Regions from separate parts of the Candidatus Villigracilis affinis genome, predicted to be linked through region 1. Evidence: predicted binding sites of a transcription regulator. Region 1 holds the regulator's gene; the other holds the start of a gene.
What was found. Region 1 encodes HrcA, which represses chaperone genes, less so after heat shock. Its sites were predicted from a motif close to TTTAGCACTCTCNNNNNGAGAGTGCTAAA; they were not measured.
Positions count from the first base shown of each region.

Region 2: groES (co-chaperone GroES) is a predicted target of HrcA. The motif match lies at 2,916-2,944, and genes of this name have one in related genera.

Region 1 is NZ_JADJKT010000007.1:121,941-136,907, forward strand. It holds gene ltaE (low-specificity L-threonine aldolase) at 1-229, opposite strand, end outside; gene IPI86_RS05365 (RluA family pseudouridine synthase) at 515-1,435, opposite strand; gene lspA (signal peptidase II) at 1,432-2,043, opposite strand; gene alr (alanine racemase) at 2,072-3,187, opposite strand; gene IPI86_RS05380 (GNAT family N-acetyltransferase) at 3,218-3,673, opposite strand; gene IPI86_RS05385 (DUF1761 domain-containing protein) at 3,752-4,177, opposite strand; gene dnaJ (molecular chaperone DnaJ) at 4,328-5,452, opposite strand; gene dnaK (molecular chaperone DnaK) at 5,529-7,412, opposite strand; gene grpE (nucleotide exchange factor GrpE) at 7,491-8,036, opposite strand; gene hrcA (heat-inducible transcriptional repressor HrcA) at 8,109-9,146, opposite strand; gene IPI86_RS05410 (protein kinase) at 9,275-11,392, opposite strand; gene IPI86_RS05415 (protein kinase) at 11,688-13,925, opposite strand; gene IPI86_RS05420 (phosphatase PAP2 family protein) at 13,966-14,967, opposite strand.
Region 2 is NZ_JADJKT010000028.1:21,019-35,985, forward strand. It holds gene IPI86_RS13375 (SurA N-terminal domain-containing protein) at 1-810, opposite strand, end outside; partial or broken gene groL (chaperonin GroEL) at 883-2,543, opposite strand; gene groES (co-chaperone GroES) at 2,571-2,870, opposite strand; gene IPI86_RS13390 (tetratricopeptide repeat protein) at 3,085-4,509, opposite strand; gene IPI86_RS13395 (tetratricopeptide repeat protein) at 4,506-5,756, opposite strand; tRNA gene IPI86_RS13400 (tRNA-Lys) at 6,079-6,150, opposite strand; gene IPI86_RS13405 (ion channel) at 6,214-6,879, opposite strand; gene IPI86_RS13410 (hypothetical protein) at 6,981-7,427, shown strand; gene IPI86_RS13415 (NADH-quinone oxidoreductase subunit N) at 7,476-8,495, opposite strand; gene IPI86_RS13420 (NADH-quinone oxidoreductase subunit M) at 8,971-10,482, opposite strand; gene IPI86_RS13425 (proton-conducting transporter membrane subunit) at 10,506-11,381, opposite strand; gene IPI86_RS13430 (NADH-quinone oxidoreductase subunit L) at 11,419-12,693, opposite strand; gene nuoK (NADH-quinone oxidoreductase subunit NuoK) at 12,765-13,085, opposite strand; gene IPI86_RS13440 (NADH-quinone oxidoreductase subunit J) at 13,085-13,609, opposite strand; gene nuoI (NADH-quinone oxidoreductase subunit NuoI) at 13,680-14,201, opposite strand; gene nuoH (NADH-quinone oxidoreductase subunit NuoH) at 14,188-14,967, opposite strand, start outside.

The DNA.
Region 1 (14,967 bases):
CATCCCCGCGCTGACAATGCACCAGCAAAGCCAGCAAATTCCCCATCGTCCCCGATGGGACAAAGAGCGAATCCTCCTTGCCAAGCATCTCTGCGGCTTTTTCCTGCAGTGCGTTTACCGTCGGGTCATCCATGTACACATCATCCCCCACTTCCGCTTCGGCCATTGCCTCACGCATCTCGGGCGTAGGTTTGGTAACGGTATCAGAACGAAGGTCTACAAATTCCATGGCAAACTCCTCTAAACAATATTTTCTTTTGCAAAGATCGATCTTGAATTCATATCGAGGACAACAAAGGAAGGCAAGCCAAGCTCACTCCAAAAAGGGAAAGCAGGGATTCCCATCAGGCGCGACACAAACAAAGAAATGACCGTCCCATGCGCGGAGATGGCGATCCGTTTACCTGCATAAAAATCCAGCACAGAATGCACAGCTCATTCAAAGCGTCGGTGACAGTCATCGGCGCTTTCGTTCAATATTATTTCTTTATTTAATTTCAATGAACTTATTACCTCAAGAGCGCAGGTCGGTCAGCACACTTTCCAACTCCTCTGGCAAGGCGGCGGTAAAAACTCTGGGCTCTTTTTCTCCGGGCAAAACGATCTTCAAACGATAGGCATGCAGGAAATGCCTGTCAATATCAACAGTGAGGCTTTTGCGTCCATAGATCGAATCACCCACAATGGGACAGCCCAAAAACTGACAATGCAGCCTGATCTGATGCGTGCGCCCCGTGTGGGGATGGAACTCCAAAAGCGTATGGTCTGTGAATGCTTCGAGGGTTTTATATTCACTGACCGCTTCGCGTCCCTTGCCCGCAGTGACAATGGCCATCTTTTTTCTATGGCTTGGGTCACGCCCAATCGAGGCTTCCACGCGTCCCGTCGGTGTGGGCGGTTTGCCATCCACCAGCGCGAGGTAGGTTTTCTCAACTGTGCGCAAGCGGAATTGATCCTGCAGCCAGCGATGAGCACGCTCATTCTTTGCAAGCACGATCAAACCCGAAGTTTCCTTGTCCAGGCGATGGACCAACCCCGGGCGTTCCTCGCCGCCGATGCCTTCAAGATCGGGGTCATATCCCAGCACCGCATGAACCAACGTACCAGAATCATGCCCCGCCGCAGGATGAACGACCATCCCCGCAGGTTTGTTCACGATGATCAGGTCGTCATTTTCAAAAATAATATTGAGGGGAATATCCTCACCCACCAGGCCGCTCGGCACAGGCGGCGGCACACGCACTTCGATCTCCGCGCCTGATTCAATGGACTGCCCCGATTTCTTCGCGCGGACATTATTGATGGTGACAAATCCTTCGTCGATCAATCCCTGCAAGCGCGCCCGCGAAAATTCGGGCAAACGGGTTACAAGAAATTTATCAAGGCGGTCAGCCTTTTCTCCATCATAAACAAACTTTTCGATGCGATCACTCACGATTGTCCGCCATTCATTTTAGGTTGCTCGCCGCTGACCGGTCCATCAACAGGATCAAGGGCAGGCAGCGACTCATCATTCGCTGATAATTGTTCGCCGTTTTCTGACGCTTGTTCCGCCGCCTTTAATTTCTCGTTGCGCTCATTGATCCACACCCCAAGCAAAAGCACAGCAACACCAACCGAGATGGAGGCATCTGCAATATTAAAAACAGGAAAAGAGCCGACGGAAATAAAATCCGTGACCCGCCCCACACGCAGGCGGTCGATCAAATTTCCAGCCGCCCCGCCAAGCTGTAAACCCATCGCCAGTTTCAAAGTCCAGTCATCGGCTTCGACGCGCGGATAATAATAAATGATCGCGCCGATCACAATGAAAGCCAGAATGGTGAACACGATATTCCCATTCTGAAACATGCCAAAGGCCGCGCCGCTGTTATACCAATGCACAATGCGGGCATACGGGCTCAGCCAGCTCAGAGATTCAGGCAGCCACTGCGTGCCAAATTCAATGTTCGTACGGACAAGCCATTTCGTCCACTGATCCAAAGCGATGCTTGTACCCCCAACGCCGAATAAAACCAAATAATCTTTTACTACACGATTCAAATTTCACCTCAATTTCAAATTTGTGCGCCTATTGTACCGCACGGGTAAACACACGCGGCACGCGCGCGCTGATGTTCGTCATCACTTCATATTCATTCGTGCCCGTCCAATCGGCGAGGTCTTCAGCGGTAATTCCACCGCCAAGCAAGATCACCTCGTCCCCCACTTTTACATCATCTCCGCCTGCATTGACCATAAACTGGTCCATGCAGATGCGCCCCACCTGCGGATATTCTTTTTCATTGACGATCACCCGCGCCTGATTCGTCATGCGACGGAAATAGCCATCGGCATATCCGCATGGGATGGTGACGATTCTTGTCGGCGCCTCAGCCTGCCACAACGACCCATAGCTGACTCCACGCCCGGGCTGGGTGACCTTGCTATAAACGACTTTGGATCTCCATGTCAACGCAGGTTTGACCTCAATGGTCTTTTCCACATCGCGGCCAGGATAGACGCCATAAAACAAAACGCCGGGCCGCACCATATCGTAATAACTTTCGGGGTGCAATAAAATCGCACCCGAGTTAGCCGTATGCCGAATACGTGGATGCGGCACTCCCCTCTTTTCATACATGGACAGAATCCCTTCAAAGCGTTCAAGTTGCAAAGAAAGCGGTGTCATATTTTTCTGTAATGACATTACTTCAGAATTTGCAAAATGGGTAAAGATGCCCTCCATATCTAAATGGCTACACGACAAAGACTTCTCAATTAAAGATTCCGCTTCGTATTCGCGGACACCGATGCGTTCCATGCCAGTATCCACCTTGAGGTGGACTTTGAGTCGCTTACGAGTAGATTGTGCCAGTTGTTCAGCAGCAGTCAACAGGTCCAGTGAAGAGGCGGCGAGGGTTAAGTCGTATTCAAAAAAGTCGGACAGCTGCTGAGGCAGAGTCCCACCCATTACGAGGATCGGAGTCGCAATTCCCATTTTACGAAGATGAATTCCTTCTTCGACAATGGCCACGCCGATGTAATCTGCAAAGGGAGCAATGAAGGGCGCAACGCCATCCACGCCGTGGCCATAGGCATTGGCCTTGAGCACCACAAGGACTTTGGCTGGCGCAGCCTTCGCGCGGATGTTTTCGAGATTTTGTTTTAACTGGGTGAGATTGACTTCAAGATATGTGGGACGCATCTTTTTATTTTATCTCATCGGCGTGTTCGTTTATTTTTTCGCACGCCAGTGATATTCCACATCAGGCTCGGATTCGGGCGCGGGGCTGACGCCAAATCCTTCAGCGATAAAATCGTTCTTCTCGTAGAAAGCGCGCGCCATTTTGTTTGCAACATGCGTGTATAACCAAATATGCTCGGGCAAAAGCTCGCGAGCCTTTATGAGCAATGCCTGCCCAATCCCCTGCCGATGATATGCAGGATGGACGTACAGGCGGTCAATGAGCTCGCCCTGAATGGCAATAAAACCAAGCGGGACGCCGTCACGTTCGTAGACCCACATTTGGGTTTCGAGAACAATGACATTGCGAAAGTAGGCCTGGGCTTCATCGAATTTATAGTCCATGCGCGCCATCATATCGGGCATGGCTACGGTCTGCGCATCGAACCACAGACGGGTAATGGGCTCAAAATCCTCTGTTTTGTAGAGGCGGATTGTGTTTTGCATGAGCACAGTATACCCGACTCATTAAAAAAACCCCGAAGGATGGAATTCCTTCAGGGTTCTTACTTTGAGGGCAATGAATTAATGCCACGCGCCGAGGATGGCTCCCATAACCACGAAAGTAATGAGGTGGTTGCCTGCTTCAAGCACCCACGCCTTTAAGCGGTCTGCGAACAATTTGTTCGTCAGGCTTGAGGGGGCTACAAAACCGAGCCAAAGAAAGAAACCAGCCATTGCACCGGAACCCAGTGTTGCACCGCCAGACATGCTGCCCATGGCATTAACCATAAGAGCCATAAATACTGCCTGAACGAATGCAGCGAACACGATCAAGCCCCAGACCATGGCCATGCTCATACTACTGCCGGGTTCCTGGCCATCTGCCTTGCCAACGGCCTTCCACCAGATCGGGAAAAATGTCTTTGGCCCAAACCAGATTCCACCAATCATCATGCTAGCCAAGACACAAGCAACAACAGCCAACCAGTTTATAGAACCAAAATCCATCTCAACCTCCATTGATAAATTCGATCGGCACGCGCCAATCTTTTCGCCATTATATCAGAAAATTTGTTCTATAATTGAGGGCAAAAAAAACGAGCAGGTTCACCACCTGCTCGCTCCTGATTACTGCTCTTTATTCACTGTCTACTAAATCTACCCACCCAATGCCTCGTTCAACCAATCCAGGAATCCCTTTTCCTGCGGCTTGACCGTGGTACCCAAACTTTCAGCCAGCTTCTCAAATAATTGATGCTGTTCCTTTGTCAGCTTGGAAGGAATCGCCACATTGACGATCACCAGTTGATTGCCGCGATCCTTGCGTCGTAAATACGGAACTCCCTTGCCCTTCATCGTGATGACTTTTCCAGGCTGTGTGCCAGCGGGGATCTTTAATTTCTCTTCGCCATCGAGGGTGGGCACATCCACTTCCGCGCCGAGGACGGCTTGTGCCACATTAATATCAAGATTCAAGACCACATCATTATCGCGGCGTTTGAAGAATTGATGCGGTTTCACATCCAAAACCAAAAACAGACTGCCGCTGGGGCCGCCAAACACACCGGGCGCGCCTTCCCCATTCAAGCGGATCTGTGTGCCGTGATCCACACCTGCGGGAATCTGAACTTTCTTCTTGATGCGTTTGCGTTCCAGCCCGCCGCCTCGGCAGGTCTTGCATGGAGATGAGATCGTCTCGCCGCGCCCATTACAGGAAGGGCATGCCGCCGTCTGCACCATTTGACCCAAAAAGGTCTGACGTACCTGACGGACTTCACCCTGCCCATTACAAGTGGAACACTTCACGGGTGACGTACCGGGCTCTGCGCCATTGCCATTGCAGCGCGAACAGGTTTCCTCGCGCTCGAATTCAATATCCTTGTCAATGCCAAAGACCGCTTCTTCAAAGGTCAGCGGAATGGCCATTTGCATGTCACGGCCGCGGCGCGGGGATTTGCGCGAACGGCGTCCCGATGAAAACCCAAAACCGCTCAGCAGGTCTTCGAAAATATCTCCGAAGTCGGCGCTGTAATCGTGGAAACCGCCGCTGCCCATGCCGCCGAGTCCCTCTTTGCCAAAGCGGTCATAGCGCGCACGCTTGTCAGAATCCGAAAGCACACCGTACGCCTCGTTGATCTCTTTGAATTTCTCTTCAGCGTGTTCTTCCTTGCTTACATCGGGGTGATACTGACGTGCGAGTTTACGAAACGCAGCCTTGATCTCATCATCGCTCGCGTTCCGTCCAACACCTAAAGTTTCGTAATAATCCTGGTTGCTCATGATTTGGTTACAGGTTGAAGATTCAAGGTCACAGGTCGGGTTTCAAATTACAACCTTGAACCTGTACCTTTCAACTCGTTTACTCCTTCACTTCACCATCAACCACATCAGGCCCGGCTTCACTCGGATTTGAACCCGCTTCGCCGCTACCCGCTGCCTGACCCTGCTCATAGACGGAAGCACCGATCTTTTGAATCGCCAACCCCAAAGCTTCAGTCGCGGCTTTGATCTTTTCGACATCTTCACTCTGCGCCACAGACTTAACCTCAGCGGTTTTGGATTCGACTTCACTGCGAACCTCAGCAGGGATTTTGTCGCCAAATTCACGCAGCGCTTTATCGGCGGCGTAGGCGGTGTTATCCGCATTATTACGGACTTCGATCAGTTCCTTGCGCTTGCGATCATCCTCGGCATGGGCCTCTGCGTCCTTGCGCATCTTTTCCACTTCGCTGTCGCTCAAGCCAGAGGAAGCCGTGATCGTAATGTGCTGTGAACGTCCAGTGGCTTTATCTTTGGCACTAACTTTTAAGATGCCATTCGCATCCACATCGAAAGTGACTTCGATCTGCGGCGTGCCGCGCGGCGCGGGGGGAATTCCATCGAGGATGAATTTGCCCAGCGACTTGTTGTCATTCGCCATCGGGCGTTCACCCTGCAGCACATGGATTTCAACTTGCGTCTGGTTGTCACCCGCGGTTGAAAAAACCTGCGTTCGGCGGGTCGGGATGGTCGTATTGCGTTCAATTTGAGCCGTGGCAACACCGCCCAAAGTTTCGATCGAAAGAGTCAACGGGGTCACATCAAGGAGAAGAATGTCCTTCACTTCCCCGCCGAGCACGCCCGCCTGAATCGCCGCACCAATGGCAACGACTTCGTCAGGGTTCACACCTTTGTGCGGGTCTTTTCCAAAAAAGGCGCGTACACGGTCTTGAATGGCGGGCATACGGGTCATACCGCCCACCAAAACGATCTCGTTAATATCGCCTGCATTTAATCCAGCGTCAGCCAATGCCTGTTTGACGGGAGCAATTGTTCGGTCGACAAGATCCGCTGTGATCTGTTCCAACTTGGCGCGGGACATGGTCATCACCAAATGCTTGGGGCCGCTTGCATCGGCAGTCAGATAAGGCAGATTGATCTCAGTCTGCATCACGGTGGAAAGCTCGATCTTCGCTTTTTCAGACGCTTCCTTCAAACGCTGCAAAGCCTGACGATCGTTGTTCAGGTCAATGCCGTTATCTTTCTTGAAGGTCTCGATCAAATGATCCATGATGCGCAGATCGAAATCGTCGCCGCCGAGGAAGGTATCGCCGCTCGTAGCGCGCACCTGAAAAACGCCGTCACCCACATCGAGAATGGAAACATCAAACGTACCGCCGCCAAGATCATACACAACGATAACTTCATTTTTCTTTTTATCGAGACCATATGCAAGAGAAGATGCAGTCGGCTCGTTGATAATACGCAGCACTTCGAGGCCAGCGATCTTGCCAGCATCTTTCGTGGCATTACGCTGCGCATCATTGAAATACGCAGGGACCGTGATCACAGCCTGTGTAATCGTTTCGCCAAGATAAGCCTCGGCATCGGCCTTGATCTTTGCAAGGATCATCGCCGAAACCTCGGGCGCGGAGTAATCCTTCTCGCCGAGGCGTACGCGCACATCCCCATTGTCCGCGCCATTGACGGCATACGGCACGCGCTTGCGGGTGCGCTCCACTTCGGGGTCATCAGACTTGCGCCCCATAAAACGCTTCACTGAAAAAATTGTGTTCTGCGGATTCGTGATCGCCTGATTGCGCGCCACACGTCCCACCAAACGCTCGCCGTTCTTATTCATCGCCACCACAGAAGGGACAAGTCGTTCGCCTTCCGCAGAGGGAATTACAACAGGTTCCCCGCCAGACATAACAGCGGCTACCGAGTTGGTCGTACCTAGATCAATACCAATGATTTTTGCCATGAGTTCAGTTCTCCAGTGTCAAGTTTCAAGTATCAGGTTTAATCACGTATCAAGCAACCTGACACCTGACGCGTTTTTTTATTGTGCCACCCTCACAAGGGCAGGCCGTATCACTCGTTCGCCGAGCATATATCCATTTTGCACCACATCGATGACATGTTCGCTTTCAACTTCATCGTTGGGTTCATGTGAGATCGCTTCGTGGAAATTCGGATCGAAGGGTTTCCCTTTTGCATCAATACGCTTCAGACCTTCGCCTTCCAAAATATTCTGCATCTTGCGTGCGATCAATTCAATGCCGCTCGCCCATGCATCGTCGGCGGGGCGGTTTTGCAGGGCGCGCTCCAGGTCATCCAGCGCAGGCAACACTTTTTTGATGATGTCGCCCTTCATGCTGGCATACATCAACTCATTGTCACGCTCGATGCGTTTCTTATAATTCTGGAACTCCGCCTGAGACCTCGCCCACCCATCCTTATATTCGCCAGCCTTGGATTCGGCTTCCTTCAATTGATTGACCAACGCTTCACGCTCCGCCGAATCTTGATTTCCATCAACTGGCATTTCTTCAGCTGCGGCTTGATTCTCATTGAATTCGTCCTGTCTATCTGTCGCTTTTGACATGTTTCTCACTCTCATTATAGAAATTAGTGATTAGAGAATAGAGCCTAGGCTCTATTCTCTAATCATCTGAATTTATTCACCCGAAATCGTATCGTTTACCAAATCACTTAACAACCCTGCCACATAACGCACGGTTGGGATCGTCCTTGCATAAGACATGCGCATCGGACCCAGCACGCCGAGGGTGCCTGTCACCAAACCTGGCACGCCATATCTTGCAACCACCATCGAGCATTGACGAAGTTCATCCCAGCCGCCTGAGCCACCGATCAGCACTTGCAACCCGCCGACACTGCTGTTGGAGGAGGCCCGCGCCAGCAAGCCCTGCAAAGTCGATCTTTCTTCGAACAGGCGCAAAGCCCAACGCGCTTCATCCGATTCTGCGAATTCGGGTTCGTCCAACACGTTGGTGAGACCATCGGTATAAATTTCGCCTGAGGCACTTTCGGAGGTGCGCTTCATATCTTGAAGCAGGAGGGTGATAATATCCTGTTCAAGGGCATCCGTACGGGATGAAACAGCGGCGATCCCAGCCATGGAAAGGCCAGCCAATATTGTATTGAGATGTGTCGCCACCTGACTGAGCCTATCCTGGGTGACGATCTCGGCCAGCGTTAAGACCTGTTGGCTGACTTCACCACCATCCATGACCATGACCATCAAGACCTGACGTCCCTGTGTGGAGATCAATTCAATGTGCTTGAAGCGGCTCATTTCCGCGTGCGGCGCGGTGACGACCGAGACGCCTTGTGATTGATTCGCAAGCACAGAAGCGGCAAGGGTCATCCACTGATCCACATCGGAGCGGGCTTGAAAAAATTGATGCGAGATGGTGTTTTGCACCGACGCAGGCAATTCCGCTTTGTGGATCATCTCTCCGACGAAAGCCCGATACCCATCTTCAGAGGGGACGCGTCCCGCCGAGGTGTGGGGTTGTCGTAGGTAGCCCATCTCCGTCAGCGCTGACATTTCGTTTCGGACGGTGGCAGGACTCAGGTCAAGATGGAATCGTTCCACCAGTCGCTTTGAGCCGACAGGCTGCGCCGTCTCAATATAGTCGCGAATGAGGAGTTGGAGGATGGTCCGCTGTCGTTCGGTAAGTTCAGGCATCGAATGGTAAGTTTACATGCGCAAATGAAGAGCGTCAATAAGAGGAGTGTAAGAGTTTACGGCGATGTAAGAAGAAAGAGGAAAGACCGAAAATCTTTCCTCTTTCGCGTTTCTCGTAAAGGATCTGGCTATGGGGCGGTTTGAATGGGCCGCCAGGCTGGGTCGAAGTCGTCAAAGGTGACATCTTCGGTGATGCGCGCAAGGTTGCCTCCCGCCGGGGTGGAATAATAGACGTGATAACCGCGGTCGCCGCCGCTTTCGTAGGCGATCCAAAAGCTGCCGGGGGAGTAATCTACATCTTCAACGGAGCGAACACTAAGGGGGAGTTTCAAGGCCGTATCTGAATTCTCGCCAAGTTTGTGTGAGAACAGATCAGGGAATATGACTTCTTCAGCGCTGCGCTGGCTGAACAGGATAAATTTTCCATCGGGCGTCCACACGGGATATTGGTTTGAAAAGACATTGCCGCTTGTGAAGAGCATTCTCTCGTTTGACCCAAGGCTGGACATCAACCATAATTCATAGGTGGCCACCCGTTTCAGGGAGTAGACCAACTGCCTGCCATCCGGCGACCAGGCAGGCTGGCGGGCCGAGGTTGTGGGATCGGTTTCAACCAGGCGCTGGACTCTGTCGTTTTCAACATCATAGGCATAGATCTGCATGTATCCATCGCGCAGGGATGTGAAGGCAATGAATTTTCCATCGGGAGACCAGGCGGGTTCGAAATCTCCGCCGAGGGCTGTGGGCAATGGCTGTAACCCGGTGCCGTCTGGATTAATGATGAACAGGCTGGCTTCAGGATAGGCATCTTTTTTCACTCCGCATGGGGACGTGAATACCAGTCTGTTTCCATCGGGGGCCCACGCTGGCTGACATGCACCACCAGCCATGTTGGTGACGGCAATTGCCTGATCTGTAAGGATGTTAGTGAGATAGATCTGAGGCAGGCCCGTGCGGGTGGAGACGTATGCGATCTGCAAATAATCTGCGCCGATCGGTGTCGGCTCAATGGTTTGGTCGACTACTGAAGTGGGCGTTTCTACTTGAACTGGTGTAGGTTCGAGCGTAGCCGTTGGGTCGGTATTTTCAACTGCCATCGGAGTCGGCGGAACCGATACGATTTCTGTTGGAACGATTGTGGGTTCAACAGGCGGTAAAAATGGGAATAATTTCCGTACTGATTCCGGCATTACATCCGGGGCAAAAAGTATGATTCCTAAAAAGACAATAAAACTGATCGCGAGCACAGCCCCGATCACAGCCCGCATATTTCGGCGATTTCGTTCAAGCAGTTTTTTGCGTGGAGAAACAAATTCCTGGTCTTCGAGCGACGCGGAGGAATGTTTGATGATGTTGACGCTCTTGACCGGGTCGCTTTTTCTCTCCGCTTCCGAGGGGGGCGGGGCGATCGTATAAGTTCCAAGCAATTGCTGCGTCTTGGACTTGGAGTTGAGCATGGCAAGTTTGAATTCATCCGCATTTTGGAAACGATCAGCGGGATCCACTTCCATGGCTCTTTCGATGGCAGCGGCGAGTCGGCGGGTTACTTCCGGGTTGCGTTTGCGCAGGGGAGTAAGCTGGGCATTATCCATTGCGCGAGCAAGGCCATCTTCCGGGATCACACCGGTCAGGGCGGCATACAAGGTCGCGCCTAGGGAATAAATGTCGGTACGCGCATCGGTACGCGCAGTGCCATATTGTTCGGGAGGGGAATATCCGGGCGTCATCGCGCGCGCGCCCGTGGTGGTGGCTTGATTTCCCTGCATGATCTTGGCAAGGCCAAAATCCACGAGGAAGATATGCCCATCGGGTGAAATCTTGACGTTACCAGGCTTTATATCACGATGCAGGATCGGGGGTTTGCGGGCATGTAAATAGGAAAGGGCATCGCAGATGGCTGCGCCGATCAGAATGACCTCATCTTCGGGGAGAACACCCAGCCGCTCCATGCGCTGGCGCAAGTCCTCCCCCTCGATAAAATCCATAACGAGGTATTGGCCTTCTCCAGCGATGACAAAGTGATCTGAAACTCGAGGCAGGTTTGGGTGGCGGATATTCGCCAGAATGACCGCTTCCAGGCGGAACTGGCGCGCATATTCTTCTGTTGTAAACAGGTTCTCTTTAACAGCAACATCCACGCTGAGGTTTTCGTCAACAGCGCGGTACACCGACCCCATTCCCCCCTGACCTAGATTCTCTTGAATCCGATAGCGATTATGTAAAATGGTTTCGTGTTCGAGAATCATCAAATTCCTGTCTGCTATTTTTTTTCGTTCCGCAAATCAACAGATTATTTCCCAGCGATGGGTATTCTACTCTCATGGATAAATAACTTTCATTTCCGTTCTATTTCAATACTATTTTATTTCAATTCAACAAGCTGACCGTTAATATTTTTGAAAGGTATCAACTAGCATTAATGAAACTATTTCAACGAATTTACTCGTGATTTTAGTCAAATATTTTACCAATTGTTATAAATATCGAAAACGCCAGAGTACGATATTATACTCTGGCGTCCGGGGATTCTATACGAAATGATCAGTTTGGAGTGGGTCTCCAAGCAGGGTCGAAATCCAAACCTGGATCGGAAGTGATGCGGATGCGATTTGCGCCTGTCACAGTCACGTAAAGGATGTCATTGTTTTCGCCGGCCTCCTCCCCTTCGAACAGGAGATGGAAGCCATCCGGTGAATACTCAACATCCTCAACGGAAAGGACATTCAATGGTAAAAGGGTGCCCTGTTCCACGGAGCGGTCAGTGGCGGAAATGCTCATTAGGTACGGCAGGCAGAAGGTGGTGGCACAGCGCTGGTTGAAAAGAATCAGCGCTCCATCCGGCGACCAAGTGGGGAGATAATCTGTGAACGCCACACCACTGCGCACAATCTGCTTTTGTTCTGTGCCATCTGCATTCATCAACCAGATCTGATAAACGCCAAAGCGTTTAACCGAATACGCAATCTGGCTTCCATCCGGTGACCATGAAGGCTGACGCGCCTCAACGCTCTTGGCACCCTTCGTCACTTGAATGGCGGTCGAGAGATCATCCACCTTGACCATGAAAATCTCCATTTGACCTGTGCGCAGGGATGTGAACAAAATGGTCTTTCCATCCGGTGACCATGCGGGGTCGAAATCGCCGCCAGGGACGGTGGAGATCGGGGTCAGGTCGCTGCCATCGGCATTGACGATATACAAAGCCGCCTGATAATAGATATCATCCATGCCTTTGCATGGGGAAATGAAAACGATCTGCTGACCATCCGGAGACCATGCAGGCTGGCAGGCGCCATCTGGCATATCGGTGATCTGAGTCGCGGTCTGGTTGGAGATGTCAGCAAGATAGATCTGCGGCAAGCCCGTGCGGTTGGATGCGTATGCAATCTGCCCGGAACCACCCCCCACTGGTGTTACAGACAAGGTAGGCGTGGATGAGGGTATATTCGTAGCGGTGACAATAGGTGTTGCAGTATGGGTTGCTTCAACAGGAATATTCCCGGTGGGAGCTGAAGTAGGAGTACGTGTATTTGTCGGAACAGTTGTCGCTGTGGGAGGCACATCGGTGGCCGTAGAGGTCGGCACAAGCGTGAACGTTGGCGGAGAAGTTGGTGTGATTGAAGCCGTCACCGTGCTTGTGGGCACGAGGAATGGAATTTGAGCGCGTATGTTTTCAGGCAACAAGCTCGGCGCAAAAAATGGCACGCCGACCAGGAACAGTAAAACTAAAACAGCGACAAAACGGATCAGTGCATTTCTACGCTTGCGTTCGCGTTCCTTTTGTTTTTTAAGTGGGGAGACAAACGGCTGGTCGTCTTCCACAGGGGCCGGCTGCGCCGGGCCTGTCATCTGGCGAGGCGGAGTCTTTTCTTTTTCCTTGGCGGCCACTACTTCAGCAGGATCATTTGGCAGAAAAGATTCAGCAGGCGGCGGCGAGACAATGTATCCGCCCGGCCTTGATTGGGATTTTGAACTCGAACCAAGCAATGCCTTCTTGAAATCGTCAGCATTTTGGAAGCGGTCGCTGGGATCGATGGCCATGGCTTTTTCAATCGCAGCAGCCAGACGGCGCGAAACTTTGGTATTTCGTTTGCGAAGCGGAGTTAGCTGGGCATTATCCATCGCGCGCGCAAGACCATCTTCCGGGATAACGCCACATAGCGCCGCATACAAGGTTGCGCCCAATGAATAATAATCTGTACGGGGATCGGTACGCGCCGTACCATATTGCTCGGGCGGAGAATAGCCAGGCGTCATGGCACGTGCGCCTGTTGTAGTGGCCTGATTATTTCCCTGATACACCTTTGCAAGGCCAAAATCAACAAGGAAGATGTGACCATCCGGGGTTATTTTTACATTACCAGGCTTGATATCGCGATGAAGAATAGGCGGCTTGCGGGTGTGCAAATAAGCGAGCGCATCGCACATGGCCGCGCCGATCTGCAATGCATCCTCTTCAGTGATGGTGCCCAGCCGCTCCATGCGAAAGCGCAGGTCTTCCCCTTCGATAAAGTCCATCACCAGATACTGCCCCTGTTCGCCCAATTCAAAATGATCGGAAACGCGCGGCAAATTTGGATGACGCAAATTTGCCAGGATCACCGCCTCAAGACGGAACTGGCGGGTATATTCCTCGGTTGTGAACAGGTTTTCCTTTAAAGCAACTGCCACGCCAAGATTTTCATCTATGGCGCGATAAACAGAACCCATGCCGCCCTGACCAAGAATCTCAATTATTCTATAACGATTATGAAGGAGGGTGTTTTTCTCTAGCGTCATCTACGAACCCTTGTGATTTATACGGAATAATTCAATTATATCAGATGGAATTATCACCCGTATTGCGCCCAGCCAGCTTTAACCTTACAAACAACCATGGCGCGCCACCTGCCACCCACCAACCGATCAACGTGTAGCGAATGAAGCGCAGCAAGTAAAAAATAAAGCCTTCGCCACGCGGAAAAATCGCACCCAGCCCCATATACAGGATGAGCACCCCGATCAAGCCGATGACATAACGAATGGCACGCTTCGAAATCGGACCCGAAGCCTGCACCCCGCCAAGGGAGTGAATCCACGCCGCGCCAATTGCCACGCCGAAGAGCGTCCCTGCTGAGGTGAAGGTACCGTTCGGGTCGAGCGGAGCAGGCAACTCGGTCCCGGCCAGAGCCGCGTTTGAAATCCAAATTTCAGGGACTTGATATCCAGCCCGCAGGGACGAAGCGCCAAATCCAACGACGATAAATATCAATGAAACGATAAAGCCGACCATGATCTGCTGGCCCATCGTCTTTTTGTCCAGCCATTCGGCAGCAGGTTTCCAAAAACGAACAAAAAGCCACAGAAGCAAGGCACCAAGCGCCCAGCCAATAATGACATCATGCGAAAAATGAACGCCGAGGAACATGCGCGAAAAACCGATCAAAAATATGATAACGAGTGAAAGGACCCAAATCCATCTCCGCCCCATGTATGCAGCGAACATACCCCACACACTTACCGCATTCTGAGCATGTCCGGAAGGAATACCGAAACCAGTTTCAGAACTCCACCAGGCGTGAATATCGGTGCTGACCCAATACGGTCGCGGCCCGGCAAAGGCCAATTTGCCAACATTATTTAATACATTGCTTGTAACAAGGATAAGCGCCACCCGTAAACCAAGTGCAGAATCGACACTCCAATAAAGAAGCGGCAGGACTAATAAAAAGAATTCCTCGTTGCCGAGGTAACTAAAGAACTGCATGGGAGCGATCAACCAGTCCCCCAGTCTTTGAAGTACGATAATGAAGGCAATACCGCTCTCGATTAAGGTCTGCAT
Region 2 (14,967 bases), on a different contig from region 1:
CAGGGCATCGGGCGTGAGCGGGTGCTCGCCGCGTTCAACGGCTTTGAAAATATGAAATCCCGCATCTGTCGCGATGACATCCGTATACATGCCTGGCTGTAAGGCAAACAACGCTTCATCCGCCGCCGGGTCGAGCAGATAACCGCGCGGCACCCAGCCCAACTCACCAAAAGTGACAGGGTCAAAAAGCGCGGCCTTCGCGTCAAAATCTGCGCCAGCCTTGATCTCATCCAACGCCGCACGCGCGTCAACCTCATTATAGGTCAAAATCTGGCGGACGTGAATTTGTTCAACAACGGTTGGAACATCCGCAATGATTTTGTCACGCATCCACGCTGCTTCGATGGAACGCTTCAGTGCAAAGCGGAAGGAAGCATCGTCATAGCCATGAGCCGACTGCCATTGACTTAACGCATCGGCGCTTCCCAGTTGAGTGGCCAGCGCATCAATCCTCGACTGTAAGTCTGCTTCTGTCAAAGTGAAATTCGCCGCTCTGGCAGCTTGTGACAACAAAACCTGCGCGATCAAATCTTCAAGCACAGCTTTGCCTGCATCTTCATCCGTGAAGGAGAGTCCCAGCGCGGTTTGTGCGGCTTTATAACGCTCCAGTTCAGATTGAAATTCAGCGATGGTGATGTATTCCCCATTCACAGTCGCCACAGAAGGCGGCGGAGTGGCAGTGGGAGGCAAAGGCGTGGAAGTCGGCAATTCGAGAGTGGGCGTGCTCGAGGTCCCGAGCGAAGCGCAGGCACTTAATCCCAAAACAAAAGCCAGAGTCAATTGAGCAAAAAAACGGGGTTTTGAAGACATTCGTGGAATTATATATTAAAAACATAGAGACACGGCAATGCCGTGTCTCTACAAATTTGTTGACGGATCGGTTTAGTAATCCATGCCGCCCATGCCGCCAGGAGGCATGGCAGGAGCGTTTTCCTTCGCGGGCACATCGGTGATGAGCACGTCGGTGGTGAGGATCATCGCGGCGATGGAAGCGGCGTTTTCGAGAGCGCCACGAACCACCTTCACGGGATCGATCACACCAGCCTTGATCATGTCGGTGTATTCGCCGGTGAGGACGTTGAAGCCGATGTTCGGGTTCTTCTTCTCGGCAGCGGTGCGGCGGACGGTGTCGATGATGACGGAGCCATCCTGGCCAGCGTTGGAAGCCAACTTGCGGATCGGGGCTTCGAGCGCCTTCTTGACGATGTTGATGCCGACTTTGATCTCTTCGTTCTCGTCATCGGCATGAGCCTTGGCGAGTTTGTCGAGTTTGCCAGCGGCGTTGATGAGGGAGATCTCACCACCGGGGACGATGCCTTCTTCAACTGCGGCGCGAGCGGCAGAGAGAGCATCTTCCACGCGGTGCTTCTTTTCCTTCATTTCAGTTTCGGTCGCGGCGCCTACGCGGATGATGGCAACACCACCGCTGAGCTTGGCGAGACGTTCCTGAAGTTTTTCCTTGTCGTAATCGCTGGTGCTCTTGTCCATCTCGATGCGGATTTCCTTGATGCGACCTTCGATTTCGCTCTTCTTGCCCTTGCCGCCGATGACGGTGGTGTTCTCTTTGTCAGAGACAACCTTCTCAGCGCGGCCGAGGTCGGCAACAGTGGCGGATTCGAGCTTGCGGCCGGTCTCTTCAGAGATGACCTGTCCACCGGTGAGGGCGGCGATATCCTGAAGCATGGCCTTGCGGCGATCACCAAAGCCAGGGGCCTTGATGGCGAGCACGTTGAGCATGCCGCGGATCTTGTTCAAGATCAAGGTAGCGAGAGCTTCGCCGTCAACATCTTCAGCGATGATGACGAGTTCGCGCTTGCCGAGCTGAACGAGTTTTTCGAGCAAAGGAACGATGTCCTGTGCAGCGGAGATTTTCTTGTCATAGATCAAGACATACGCGTCGCTGATCTGGGCTTCCATCTGGTCGCCGTTGGTGATGAAGTAGGGGAAAGATAACCGCGGTCGAACTGCATACCTTCGACGAATTCGGTTTCGAACTGCATGGTCTTGGATTCTTCAACGGTGATAACGCCGTCTTTGCCGACCTTGTCCATCACGTCTGCGATCAATTCGCCGATCTCAACATCTGCGGCAGAGTTGGTCGCTACGGAAGCGATCTCTTCGCGGGTATCGATCTTGACGGAGTTCTTCTTGAGTTCGGTCACGATGGTCTCGGTGGCGAGCTCAATGCCCTTCTTGAGGAGCATCGGGTTGTAACCAGCTTCAAGAGCCTTGAGGCCTTCGGTTACGATGGCATAAGCCAAAACGGTGGAGGTGGTTGTACCGTCACCGGCGATGTCATTGGTCTTCTGGGCAGCTTCCTTGAGGAGCTGGGCGCCCATGTTCTCGAAAGGATCTTCGAGTTCGATTTCCTTCGCAACGGAAACACCGTCGTGAGTGATGGTGGGGGAACCGAACTTGCGGTCGATTGCCACATTGCGGCCTTTGGGGCCAAGGGTTGCGGAAACAGCGTTCGCAACAACAGTCATGCCGTTCTTAAGCTTACGGCGAGCATCTTCTGAAAATACAATTTGTTTAGCAGCCATGGTTCACTTCCTTTTTTTCTATTGGGATTAACCGACAATACCGAGAAGGTCGCTCTCGCGCATGATGAGCAATTTCTTGCCATCGATCTTCACTTCGGTGCCGGAGTACTTGGCGAAAAGCACGGTATCGCCAGCCTTCACATCCATGGCGATGCGATCGCCCTTGTCATTGCGGTCGCCGGGGCCAGCCGCCAAAATCTTGCCCTGTTGGGGTTTTTCCTTTGCGGTTTCAGGAAGAACGATACCGCCAGCGGTTACTTCTTCCTGCTCGATGGGCTCGACCAACACGCGGCCGCCCAAGGGTTTAAATGAGAGTTGTTTTGCCATTTCCTGCCTCCATTAAGAGATTTGAATTTTTTGAATAAGCACAGAATTAGCACTCAATGCTTACGAGTGCTAATTGCAATATTACCTAGTTAAATTGGTCAAGTCAAGGGGATTGTATAAATTCTTACAAAACTCTGATGGATGCCAACATTCGCCTCCCCGCCTAACCGAACGCTGATTCGGTCTCACTAAGCATTCCCGCCCCGAAAAATCATCAAGGAGGGGCGGTCGGCACTGTGTCTGTGGCCGACGGGGTTCCTTCCGCACCTGCAGCGGGGGCATCATTTAAAGTGGAGCAGATCGTCCGCACCACAACGATATCGGCGGCGATGTTCGGGTCGTTGTCAAATTCCGAAGCTTCGATCTCGCTGGCAATATCCAGCGCCTCCCCACAATAGCTCTTCGACGGGGTGCTCAAAGCCGCCAGTTCGGAGGCATAAATATCATAATAATAGACCGTGTTGGAAGTAAGTGGCAGGCCTGATACATCTGCAGGGACATCGCTATTCCCACAGCCGCCGCGCCCTTCACAGGATTCGTCCTGATTACAGCCGCGGATGGCACACTTCAGCGCAAGAATACCGGTCTCATAGTTACGATTCTTGTGATACAACACGCCCAACTCGCCATAGAACTCCGCCTTGTCAGGTTGGAACTCGATCGTCTTTTGCACGTTACGGATGGCGATAAAGAATTGCCCCATCTGCGAATAGGTCTTTGCAATGGAAAGATACGGCGCAGGATCATTGATCCCCAACTGGTCATTGATGGTTGCCGCTCTGTCGAAATACTCCAGCGATTTTTCAAAAAGCTGGGTCTGTACTTCTTCATTAGGACTGTTAAAAGCAAGGATACGGTAGTTCGCACCCGCCCGAATATGCAAAAAGGTCAAATTGGGAGCGATGTTGATTGCGCGGTCATAGGCCTCAATGGCAAGCGCATATTCGCCCAACGACTCAAGCACATACGCGTGCACCCGATGCACATCCATCAAGGATGGGTCACGCTCCAATGCCTGGTCGATGATCTGCTGGGCATTTGTCCATTTTTGCTGGTCGACCAGAATCTCTGCATAGAAAGCCAAAGCGCGGGTGTTGTTAGGGTCCAGTTGCAAGGCACGCACAGCGGCGCCATTGGCCTTGGTCAACAGGCGCTGCACTTCCCTTTCATCGGGAACAAGCACGGGGTTGGCATTCCAATCCAGAACAAAGGCATAAACAGACTGGGCATAGCTGTCATCAGGTGAAAGGGCAACCGCCTGTTCGGCAGAAGCAAGCGCCTCAGCCAGACGCACCTTGGTATCCGCATCACTCACCATCATCGCGGATGAATAGGTCTGGATGCGCGCAAGGTCTGCCAGCAGCTTGGCGTTGGTGGGGTCCACTTTCGCGGCTTCACCGTAAGCGGTGATGGCAGCATCCAATTCCCCTGCGGTAAATTGCGCATCGCCTTCGAGAGCATAAGAAAGCGCGAACCGCGTGGGCGTGGGCGTGGGATAGAACAAAGGCTTGACATCGCCGCTCTGCACAGAGCGAATCAACCAAATGCCTCCAAGGATCAAAGTGGTCCAGAAGAACATACGGTAAACGTTGATCTCCCCCCGCCGTCGAAAGATGTCGCGTTTTTGGTAGATGTTCATGGTGTCGGTGTGGGAGTTTCCGTCGAAACAGGAGCAGCTTCGGGCGAAGTGGGAAGCGGTTCTGGCGTCTGCACCAGATTCTGTTCGCATTTGCTGATGATCGCATTGGCATTTTCCACGGCCAGTTCATCAGCAGGGATGCGTTCCAGAATGGTGCGTGCAATGTTCAGCGCATCGCCGCATTTGTTGGTGCGCGCAAGTGCGAGGCCATAGGTGAAATAATATTCGGCAAGACGCACATTGTTGGGCACAAGCGGCAACGCCTTGATCGGGGTGCCATCCTGCGTAAAACCGCCGTTGATCACATAATCAAATTCTGCAAGGGCTTCGGTCCAATATCCATTGCGATAATACATCACGCCAAGATTCCCGCGCAGATTCGTATCCGCACCGTCATTCGCAACCGCCTGTTCGGCATATTGCATGGCTTTTCCAAATTCACCACGCGTGGCATAGGTACGCGAGGTGAGAAAATCAGGCGTAGGGTCTTCGGGGTTAAGCGCATCGGCATTCGAGAAAGCGGTGATCGCATCTTCATAACTGCCCATCGCGCGAAAATTGATTCCCTGCGAAAGATACAGGTCGGCGATTTTGGGGTTGATATCGATGGCAAACTGGTATTCGCGAATGGCTTCCTCATATTCGCCGACAGCTTCGAGGATAAGCCCGCGCGCGCGATGGGTCTCGAGGGTGTTGGGGGCTAGCGCCACAGCAATCCTTGATTCATCAATTGCTTTTTCGATCACATCGAAGGAGCCTGAATCCACAAGGATCTCCACGTAATAGGCATGTGCAAGTGCGTTATTGGGGTCAAGTGTCAGCGCGCGCTCAATGCTGTCTTCCGCTTCTATATATTCTCCCTGCTCGCCCAATGACCAGGCAAGCACAGCATGCGCCATCGAATTTGCATTATTAAGCAGAATCGCACTTTCGGCGCTTTGCTGCGCATCTTCATACTCACCTGCAAAAACCTGGGTCTGGGCAAGTGCCACATATACGGTTGGGTCATCAGGCCGCGACAGGATCGCCTCTTGATAAGATTCGATCGCGCGAAGCAGCTGTCCCTGCTTGAAATATTCCTGCGCCTCAGTGACGAACGATTCGGGCGAACGCGTGGGTGTGGGGGTCGGTAAAAATGGTGATGGCCGCGCCGCAATCACAAATCGATTCACGTAGGAGGCACCCAAGACCAACAGGCACAATAAAATAATGCGGAACCAATTCGGGCGGGTCCGCCTGCGATTCATACTCCACTTACTTCCTTTTAGATACATCGTTTTTTATATTACCATTTTCATGAAATCAAAGTCAAGCAGGGGTTTTCAATCTCTCATATGCCTCTAAGCGGAAATGTACAGGATCGTTCGAAAACCATGATTTTTCGCATTAATTGAAACACGGGATTGTTATGCGCAATCGACGTTTCGCACTTCCGTTGATCTGGGTTCAACATCCCAAACATCAGTTTCCCCGAAACATATTCATCCAAATTTCATTTCCTCAGGCGGATAAAAACAAATCTGTTTTAAAAACTTGAAGTCCGATTCTTCAAAATCGGACTTCCGCCTGTGACTCCGGGGGGATTCGAACCCTCAACCAATTGCTTAAGAGGCAACTGCTCTGCCATTGAGCTACGGAGCCATTCACCAAACTTGCGAGCGGTATTATACCGCAAAGAAAAAGTGTGTCAACAAAAAAGCGGCATCAGCGTTTGCGCTGAATGTCATACAGACTGACGAGCCGCGCCACCAAAATAGCCACATAAAGCACGCCTACTGTGACCTCGATGCCCGCCAGCATCCTCGCCCACATACTCGCGGGAAGTACATCCCCATACCCCGCCGTGCTGAGGGTGATCAGGCTGTAATACACGAATTGCTGCCACTGGACGGGCGCGCCGAGGGTATTATCCACAAACGAGCCGGGGATGGCGGTCTCCAGCATGCCATAAATGGGGACAAAGAAGAAGGAGAGCAGGAAGTAGACAGCACAAGCGGCGTAGATCACGTCAGCCGTGACGGATTCCGCGGTGAAAATATAGCGCATCAAAACCGAGACGATCATTACGTGATAGACCAGCAAGATCAAATAAGTGATCTGAATCTTCCAGGCATTGGTGGGGTCAAGCGCATATAGAACCGCCGCGATCAACCAGACCACCGCAATGGCGATCGACCAGGTGATGTGCGCGCGGCTGTCGCTGGTGATGACAATCCCAACCACGAACAGCCCCGCGTACAAAACCTGATACAAAATCAAGGCTGCAGGGTCGTTCCCCGCTGTGATCGGATAAATCATGTTGAGCAGTACGATCACGGCCAGCACATAAATGGCACGCCCTTTAATAGTGTCTTTCGATTTGATCGGCATGCGGGGTATTCTACCAAACACCTGACCTTCATCCCATTTCAAGGGGATGAAAAAAAGCCTACAATATTTTCAATCATTAATTTATTTTCGGAAGGTGTGACATGTCGAACAATTCAAATAGAGCATGGAAGACTTTTTTCGGCTGTGGAGGGCTTTCCCTCTTCCTCCTTACAGTTGCTCTGCTGGCTGTGACATTGGCATGCATCGCAACGGTGGCTGTCCCCATTCTTGACAAGGATATCCTGCAGGAGATCGCCTGCCCGCCGGGTACCACACTCGTCACCGGTTGGGAGGAAACCACCTATACTCATCCCGGAGAAAAGGTTCTTTACGGGTATTGCGAGGATGCGCAGGGAAATCAACTCCCCGCCCAGGACCTCGGCTACGGCGCGTTGGAATATTTCCCGAAATATTTTTGGATTTCACTGGCCGTCAGCTTTGTGTTGACACTTTTGGTGATTATCCCGCTCGTCATTCTCTTTCAGATCATCAAAAGAAAATTCTTCTCTAAACCCAATCCTCCAAGCTCTGCGATTGGAAATTTGTAACAGAAAAGCGATGGCAGTTACGCCATCGCTTTTTATTTGAAAACCAATCTATCGAATTATCGCTGTACTTGCCAGCAGGAACAGGAACTGCGGAACGAAACTTAACACAACGGTTGCGATCGCGGTCACAGCAGTGGTGACACCAAGCCAGGGTTCACGCTCAATGGTTGGGTCGCCTTCACGCATGTACATGGTGACCACCACACGCAGATAGTAGTATGCTGAAATGAGCGATGTCACCACACCGATGATCGCAAGGCCGTTATATCCGCCAGCGATCGCGGCGCGGAAGAGATAGAACTTGCCGACCATGCCAAGGGTTGGAGGGAAGCCGATAAACGAAAGCATGAAAACGGTCATGGCTGCGGCGAGAGCGGGATACTTTTTCGCGAGTCCCGCATAATCGTTGATCTCGAGCCCTTTGCCTTCCGCTTTTTCAAGGGTGATGACCACCGCCCATGTGCCGAAGTTCGTCAACACATAGGTTACAAGATAGAACAAGCCTGCCGCAACCGAAACGGATCCGACTTCCTGATTGCCATAAGGAACGAACGCCATGAGGATATACCCCGCATGTGCAATACTGGAATATGCCAGCATGCGCTTGATGTTCGTCTGCGAAATGGCAGTGAGGTTACCGACCACCATGGTCAATGCGGCAAATACCCAGAGAATGTCAGAGATATCTGTGGAAAGGGCTGGGAATGCGGTGGAGAACACGCGCAGCAAAGCGGCAAAGCCAGCGATCTTCGCGCCCGAGGACATGAAAGCCGTCACAGCAGTGGGAGCGCCTTCATATACATCTGGAGTCCACATGTGGAAGGGAACAGCCGCAACCTTGAAACCGAAACCGACAAGGATGAGAGCAGCCCCAATGGTCAGAAGCAGGATCGAGGCTCCGTTTGAAACGGCGTAGAAAATCCCACTTAGGGATGTGGTTCCAGTCGCTCCAAAAACGAGGGCGGTTCCGTATACAACAAATCCAGTTGCGAAAGCACCCAGCAGGAAGTATTTGACACCCGCTTCCTGAGATTGAGGGATTGGGACGGGCAAATGCGGCCAGCACATAGAGTGGAATGGAGAGAAGCTCAAGCGCAAGGAACACAATGATCAGGTCAGCGGCTTGGGTCATCAACATCATGCCTGAGACGCTGAAAATAAGCAGGGTGTAATATTCGCCGCGCTCGATACCCATGCGGCGTGTATACCCGAAGGCCAGCGCAATTCCCAGCAGCCCACTGGCGAGAAGCAGCACATTGGCAAAGGTTGAAAAACCGTCAACCAACACCATGCCGCTAAAGCCTGCATTATTGAGGCCGATCTGGGTGATGGTCAGGCCAAGCGTGATGGCAAGACCCAGAGCAGCAAGAAAAGCTGTCCAGCCTTTTTGCTTTTTGGGGATAAACAAATCCACCAGCAAAAGCACACATGACCATACGATCAAGGTGATCAGCGGAAGAATAGTGTAGTAATCCAGGTAATTAGGTTGCGTCATGAACGCTCCAAAATCTTGGCCATGGTTTATTTCTATGGTCAATGGTCGTTATAAAGGCAATGCAGATAAAAGTTTCTCAACCGCAGGGGCGAGGAGATCGAAGAACGGCTTGGGGTAGAGACCGATCCAGAACATGAAGATGACCAACGGAGCAACAGTGAGAATCTCGCGCCAATTAAGGTCTTTGAGTTCGTGATGTTCAGTGATCTCACCGGCAGGGCCGAGGAAGACCTTCTGGAACATGTAAAGAATATACACAGCCGCCATAATGACGCCGATGGCGGAAATACCTGCATACCACGGATTGCCAATTGCCTTGGAACCGAATGCGCCAAGCAAAATGGTGAATTCACCGATGAAGCCGTTGAGACCGGGCAAACCCATCGAAGAGAGGGACGCGATCAGCATGATGGTGCCGAAGATCGGGGTGATCTTCCACAAACCACCGTAGACTTTGATCTCGCGGGTGTGGGTCTGTTCGTAGATCATACCGATGAGGAGGAACAGCGCGCCTGTGCTTAACCCGTGGTTGATCATTTGTAAAATGGCACCTGCCACGCCTTGAGGATTCAACGCGAACAAGCCAAGCATCACGAAGCCAAGGTGACTGACAGAGGAATACGCAACCAACTTCTTCACATCTGTTTGAGCATAGGAAACTGCCGCGCCATAAATGATACCGATGGTCGCGAGGAGCGCGATCCACGGGGCGGCTTGGACGGTGGCATCCGGGAATAGCGAGATATTGAAACGCAGGAAGCCGTAGGTACCCATCTTGAGCAAAACGCCAGCCAGGATGACGGAACCAGCGGTGGGAGCTTCCACGTGGGCATCGGGCAACCACGAGTGTAACGGCCACATCGGAACTTTGATGGCGAATGCCGCAGCAAAGGCGATGAAGAGCAGCATCTGAGTCTGCGGGCTGATGCTGGTGGCATACAGATCAGGCAGACGGGCAAGCATGGTCGGGACATTGAAGGTATCGGTCTTGATGCCGAGGAACAAAATGGCAACCAGCATCAAAATGGAACCAGCCATGGTGTAGAGGAAGAACTTGACCGCAGCATATACGCGGCGCGGTCCGCCCCACAGGCCGATGAGGAAGTACATCGGAACGAGGGTAAATTCCCAGAAGATGTAGAACAGGAACAGATCCTGCGCGAGGAATACGCCCATCATGCCCACTTCCAAAAGCAGGAAGAAGATCATGAAATCCTTGACACGCTCTTCAACCGCTGTCCATGTGGAGAGCAGGGAGATGGGGGTCAGGAAGGCGGTGAGCAAAACCAACAAAATGCTCAGACCGTCCACGGCCAGGTAGTAGTAAATGTTCCAGCCCGCCACTTGAATCCACGGGTATTTGGCTTCCAGCTGCAAATCGGGATTGGATGAGTCAAACTGCGTGAGCACCCACAACGAAACGACAAAGGTGATCAATGATGTGCCCAACGCAACCCAGCGAATGGCGTTCTTCGACTCGGAGTTCATAAAGAGAATCACGAGCACGCCCACAAGCGGAAGGAAGGTCAGGAGTGTAAGAGGTTGCAAAAGAAATTCCATGTTCTATCCTCGGTTTCTACGAGTTATTTCAAAATCAAATAGCCTAAGATCAAAACCACGCCCAACAAAACGGAGAGCGCATACGAACGCACAAAGCCATTTTGCACTTTGCGTAACGTTGCTGAAACAGATTGTGTTGCACTGCCAAGCCAGTTCGCGAAGCCATCGATGCCTTTTTGATCGGCGTATTCATTCAACGCGATCTCACTCAGCCAGTTATAAGTTCCCAGAATAACCGTATCATGCACAAAGTCATGCCAGAAGCGCCAGTCGATCACATCCGCAAGGAACTGCGAGATCTTGTTGAACGGATTGATGATGACGGCGAAGTAGCCTTCATCCACGAACCATTTGCCTTCCATGCCGGTAAAAATGGGACCCAGCGGTTTCTTCAGCGGATCAATTTCGCCAGTCTTGAGCGGGTTACGTCCATACAGGAACCACGAGATCAAAATGGCAAGCAGCGCCAGCCCAGTGGAAATGCCAGCGACTTTCATATCAAGCGGAAGGCCTTCGACTTCACCGAGGGTGTGTCCCAGCCAGTGACCGAGATTGTGGAAACCTTCAAACGGAAGATTCAACGCGCCACCCGCGACCGATAAAACTGCCAGCACCATCAACGGCACGGTCATCACCTTTGGGCTTTCTTCTGCGTGCTTGGCTGCGTCAGTACGCGCCTCGCCGAAGAAGACCATCCAAATTTGACGTCCCATGTAGAATGCGGTGAAGAAGGCGGCAATGGTCAACTGCCAATAAACGCTGGTGAAGTGCAGGCTTGCATCCAAAAGGATTTCATCTTTCGACCAAAAGCCAGCAAACGGGAAGATGCCCGCAAGAGCCAGCGTGCCGATCATGTACAGCCAGAATGTGACAGGCATGGTCTTGCGAAGTCCGCCCATGTTGCGCATGTCGCCTGGGTCGAAAACCTCGCCATGCTCATCGTGACCGCCACCGTGTCCATGTTCTTCTTCTTTCTTTGCTCAGGGCATGCTTTCCTTCTTTCTTCTTTTTGCCATGATCATCATGGGCTACGTGATGCGCATGCGCATGATGTCCGCGCTCCAGACCAAGGATGACAGAACCAGCGGAGAGGAAGAGCAAAGCCTTGAAGAAAGCATGTGTGATGAGGTGGAACATCCCAGCCACGTACGCACCCATGCCCACCGCCGCAACCATGAATCCAAGTTGTGAAATGGTGGAGTACGCGAGGACTTTCTTGATATCGTATTGACCAACTGCAATCGTCGCGGCGAAGAGCGCCGTCCCTGCGCCGACCATCGCAACGATGTACTGTGCCTGCGGGACGAGCGTATAAAGCGGAGCGGAACGCGTCACAAGATACACACCAGCGGTCACCATCGTCGCGGCATGGATCAACGCCGAAACAGGGGTTGGGCCAGCCATCGCGTCTGGCAGCCAGATGTAAAGCGGGATCTGTGCAGATTTACCAGCAACACCCACCAACATAAATAATGTAATTGCTACGATCACCCACGGCATCGAATGTGCGATTTCAGGGGCGGCTTTGAAGACCTCATCGAATTGGAAGGAGCCGAGATACCAGAACATCAAGAAGCCAGCGATGAGGAAACCGAAGTCGCCGACGCGGTTGGTGATGAAAGCTTTCTTCGCGGCATTGGAATTGGCCCACGAAGGACGCGCAAGCGTGTCCATCTCGAACCAGAAGCCGATCAGCAGGAAGGAGCAAAGACCCACGCCTTCCCAGCCGACGAAGAGCATCATGTACGAGTCGCCTGAGACGAGGATCATCATCGCCGCGATGAACAGGTTGAGGAAAAGGAAGAAGCGGTTGAAACGTCCCTCTTCATGCTTGAAGCGGACATCCTCATGCATGTATCCGATCGCGTAGATGTGGATGAGGGTACCGACCCCCGAGACAACCAGCATCATTGTGGTCGAGAGCGAGTCGATGCGGAAGGTCCAATCGAGGTTGAGCGTGCCGACATGGATCCACTCTGCAAGTTTCCAGCGCACCACTTCCCCATGATTGAGGGAAACAGAATACGCCAGAAGCACCGAGACGACAAATGCCGCTCCGGACGCCAGGCTTGCCACTGCGCCGACCCAGTTCTCACTGAACTTGAACCACTTGCTAAAGATCAAATTGATCAGCAAGCCGGTGAGGGGCGCAAAGACCAGCCACGGGGCAAGAAAGAAAAATCCTGTACTAACTGATTCGCTTAAGTGCATAAAAGTCTCCAGAGAGTAGAGAGCAGAGAATAGTATTCCTACTATTTATCTAGTCCCTAGTCGTCTAATCTCTATCCTTTTAGGGAATTCAACTCATCAATGTTGATGTTCTTCCTGGTCTTGAAGATCTCAACGATCAAGGCGAGGCCCACGGCCACTTCGGCGGCAGCCACGGCAATGACGAAGAACACGAAGATCTGTCCGCTAAAGAAGGGCTGTCCACCTGCAATTTCGTAGGAACGGCCAAATGCCACAAAGGCAAGGTTGCCTGCGTTAAGCATCAATTCAATGGACATGAAAATGATCAGCGGATTGCGGCGGATGAGCACACCGAGCGCGCCAATGGAAAATAAAATGGCGGAAAGCGCCACGTAATAATTGACAGGGACCATTATTTCTGTTCTCCCTTTTCCTGCTTGGTCAGCACGATCGCGCCCACCATCGCAACCAAAAGCAAAATGGACGTGATCTCGAACGGCAGAAGATATTGATTGAACAAGGTCATCGCCATTTCACGCAAATTGTCCATCGAATTGAGGGAGGCTTCAGGCGATGAGATGAATTTATCGACCTGCGCGCGGGAGATGACCAGATACACCGATTCCACGACCAGCACGAAAGCCAGAATATACGCCAGCGGCTTCTGCCACGGGAGCGACTTGGAGGGCGCAAGATTTTCCGCGCCGAGCAGCATGATCACGAACAGGAACAACACCATGATCGCGCCTGCATACACCGTGATCTGCGACATGGCAATGAACGGCGCGCCAAGCAAAAGATAGAACACCGCTACCGTGATGAAGTTCAGCACGAGGAACAGCGCCGAATACACCGCGTTACGGCTGAACATCATCCCCAGGGCGCTCGAAATGGCGATCAGGGAGAGAACGAGAAAAACGACTATGTCAGAATTCATAAAACTCCATTTACGATTTGTAATTTTGGATTTACGAGATTACTAATCGCAAATCGCCCATCGTAAATCGTTAATCGGACGGATTTTGCATCTCAGGCACCGAACGTGTAAACACGCCCGCATCCACCTTGCGCGGTGTGGTCATTTCCACTGTGGCGACGGGTTCGAGCAGCATCTCCTTCGGGTAGATCGCCTGTCGGCGGTCAGTAAAGGAAAGCTCGTAATTATCACCGAGCACGATTGCCTCGGTCGGGCAGGCATCTTCGCAGAAGCCGCAATAGATGCAGCGCAACATATTGATCTCGTAAGTGGAGGCATACCGCTGTCCGGGGGAGAAGCGTTTTTCATCCGTATTCTCAGCCGATTCAACGAAGATCGCATCCGCAGGGCAGGCCGCGGCGCACAGCGAACATCCGATACATTTTTCGAGGCCGTTGTCATAACGCTTCAACACATGACGGCCGCGATAACGCGGACGCACGGGACGCTTCTCTTCAGGATATTGATAGGTTACGGTCTTCTCAAAAAGGAAGGAGCGCAGGGTTTCGCCCAAACCTTTTGAAAGCTCGATAATGGGATCAAATACGCCCATGGGATTTTCTCCTCAAGTCACTGTTAATAAACACCACCGCCACCAACACACAAATAATCGACAGGACGGGAATGCTCCAGAAGAACAACTGATTATTCAATTCCTTCGCAAGCAGAATACCCGTGGCAGTGATGAAGGCAAGGATCAACGATAACGGTAAAAGCACCTTCCAACCGAATGCCATCAAACGGTCGTAACGGATGCGCGGCCAGGTGGCACGGATCCAGATCATAAAGAACAGCAGGACAACAACTTTCAACAACAAATAGATCGGGCCAAGGAACCAGAAGCGATCCACACTAAAAATGGTCCCTTGCAGGAACCAGAATTCACGATATCCGCCAAAGAACAGGGTCGCTGCGATCATGCAAATGACGATCATCTTCTGGTATTCAGCCATGAAGAACAAAGCGAACTTCATGCCCGAATATTCCGCGTGATAGCCAGCGGTCAGTTCCTGCTCAGCTTCGGGCATATCGAAGGGAGCGCGGTTCACTTCCGCAAGCGTCACGATCATGAAAACCAACGCACCCGCAGGTTGAATGACCGCGAACCACATCCCTTTTTGAGCATTAACAATGTCGTTCAAATTCATCGAATCGCCGAGAAGGATGGCGATCACAATGCACAAGCCGAGCGAAAGTTCATAAGAGATCATTTGTGCAGAGGAACGAATACCGCCCAGCATGGCATACTTGTTATTGCTTGACCAACCCGCCAGCACGATGCCATACACCGCGATGGAGGCAATGGAGGTCAGGTACAA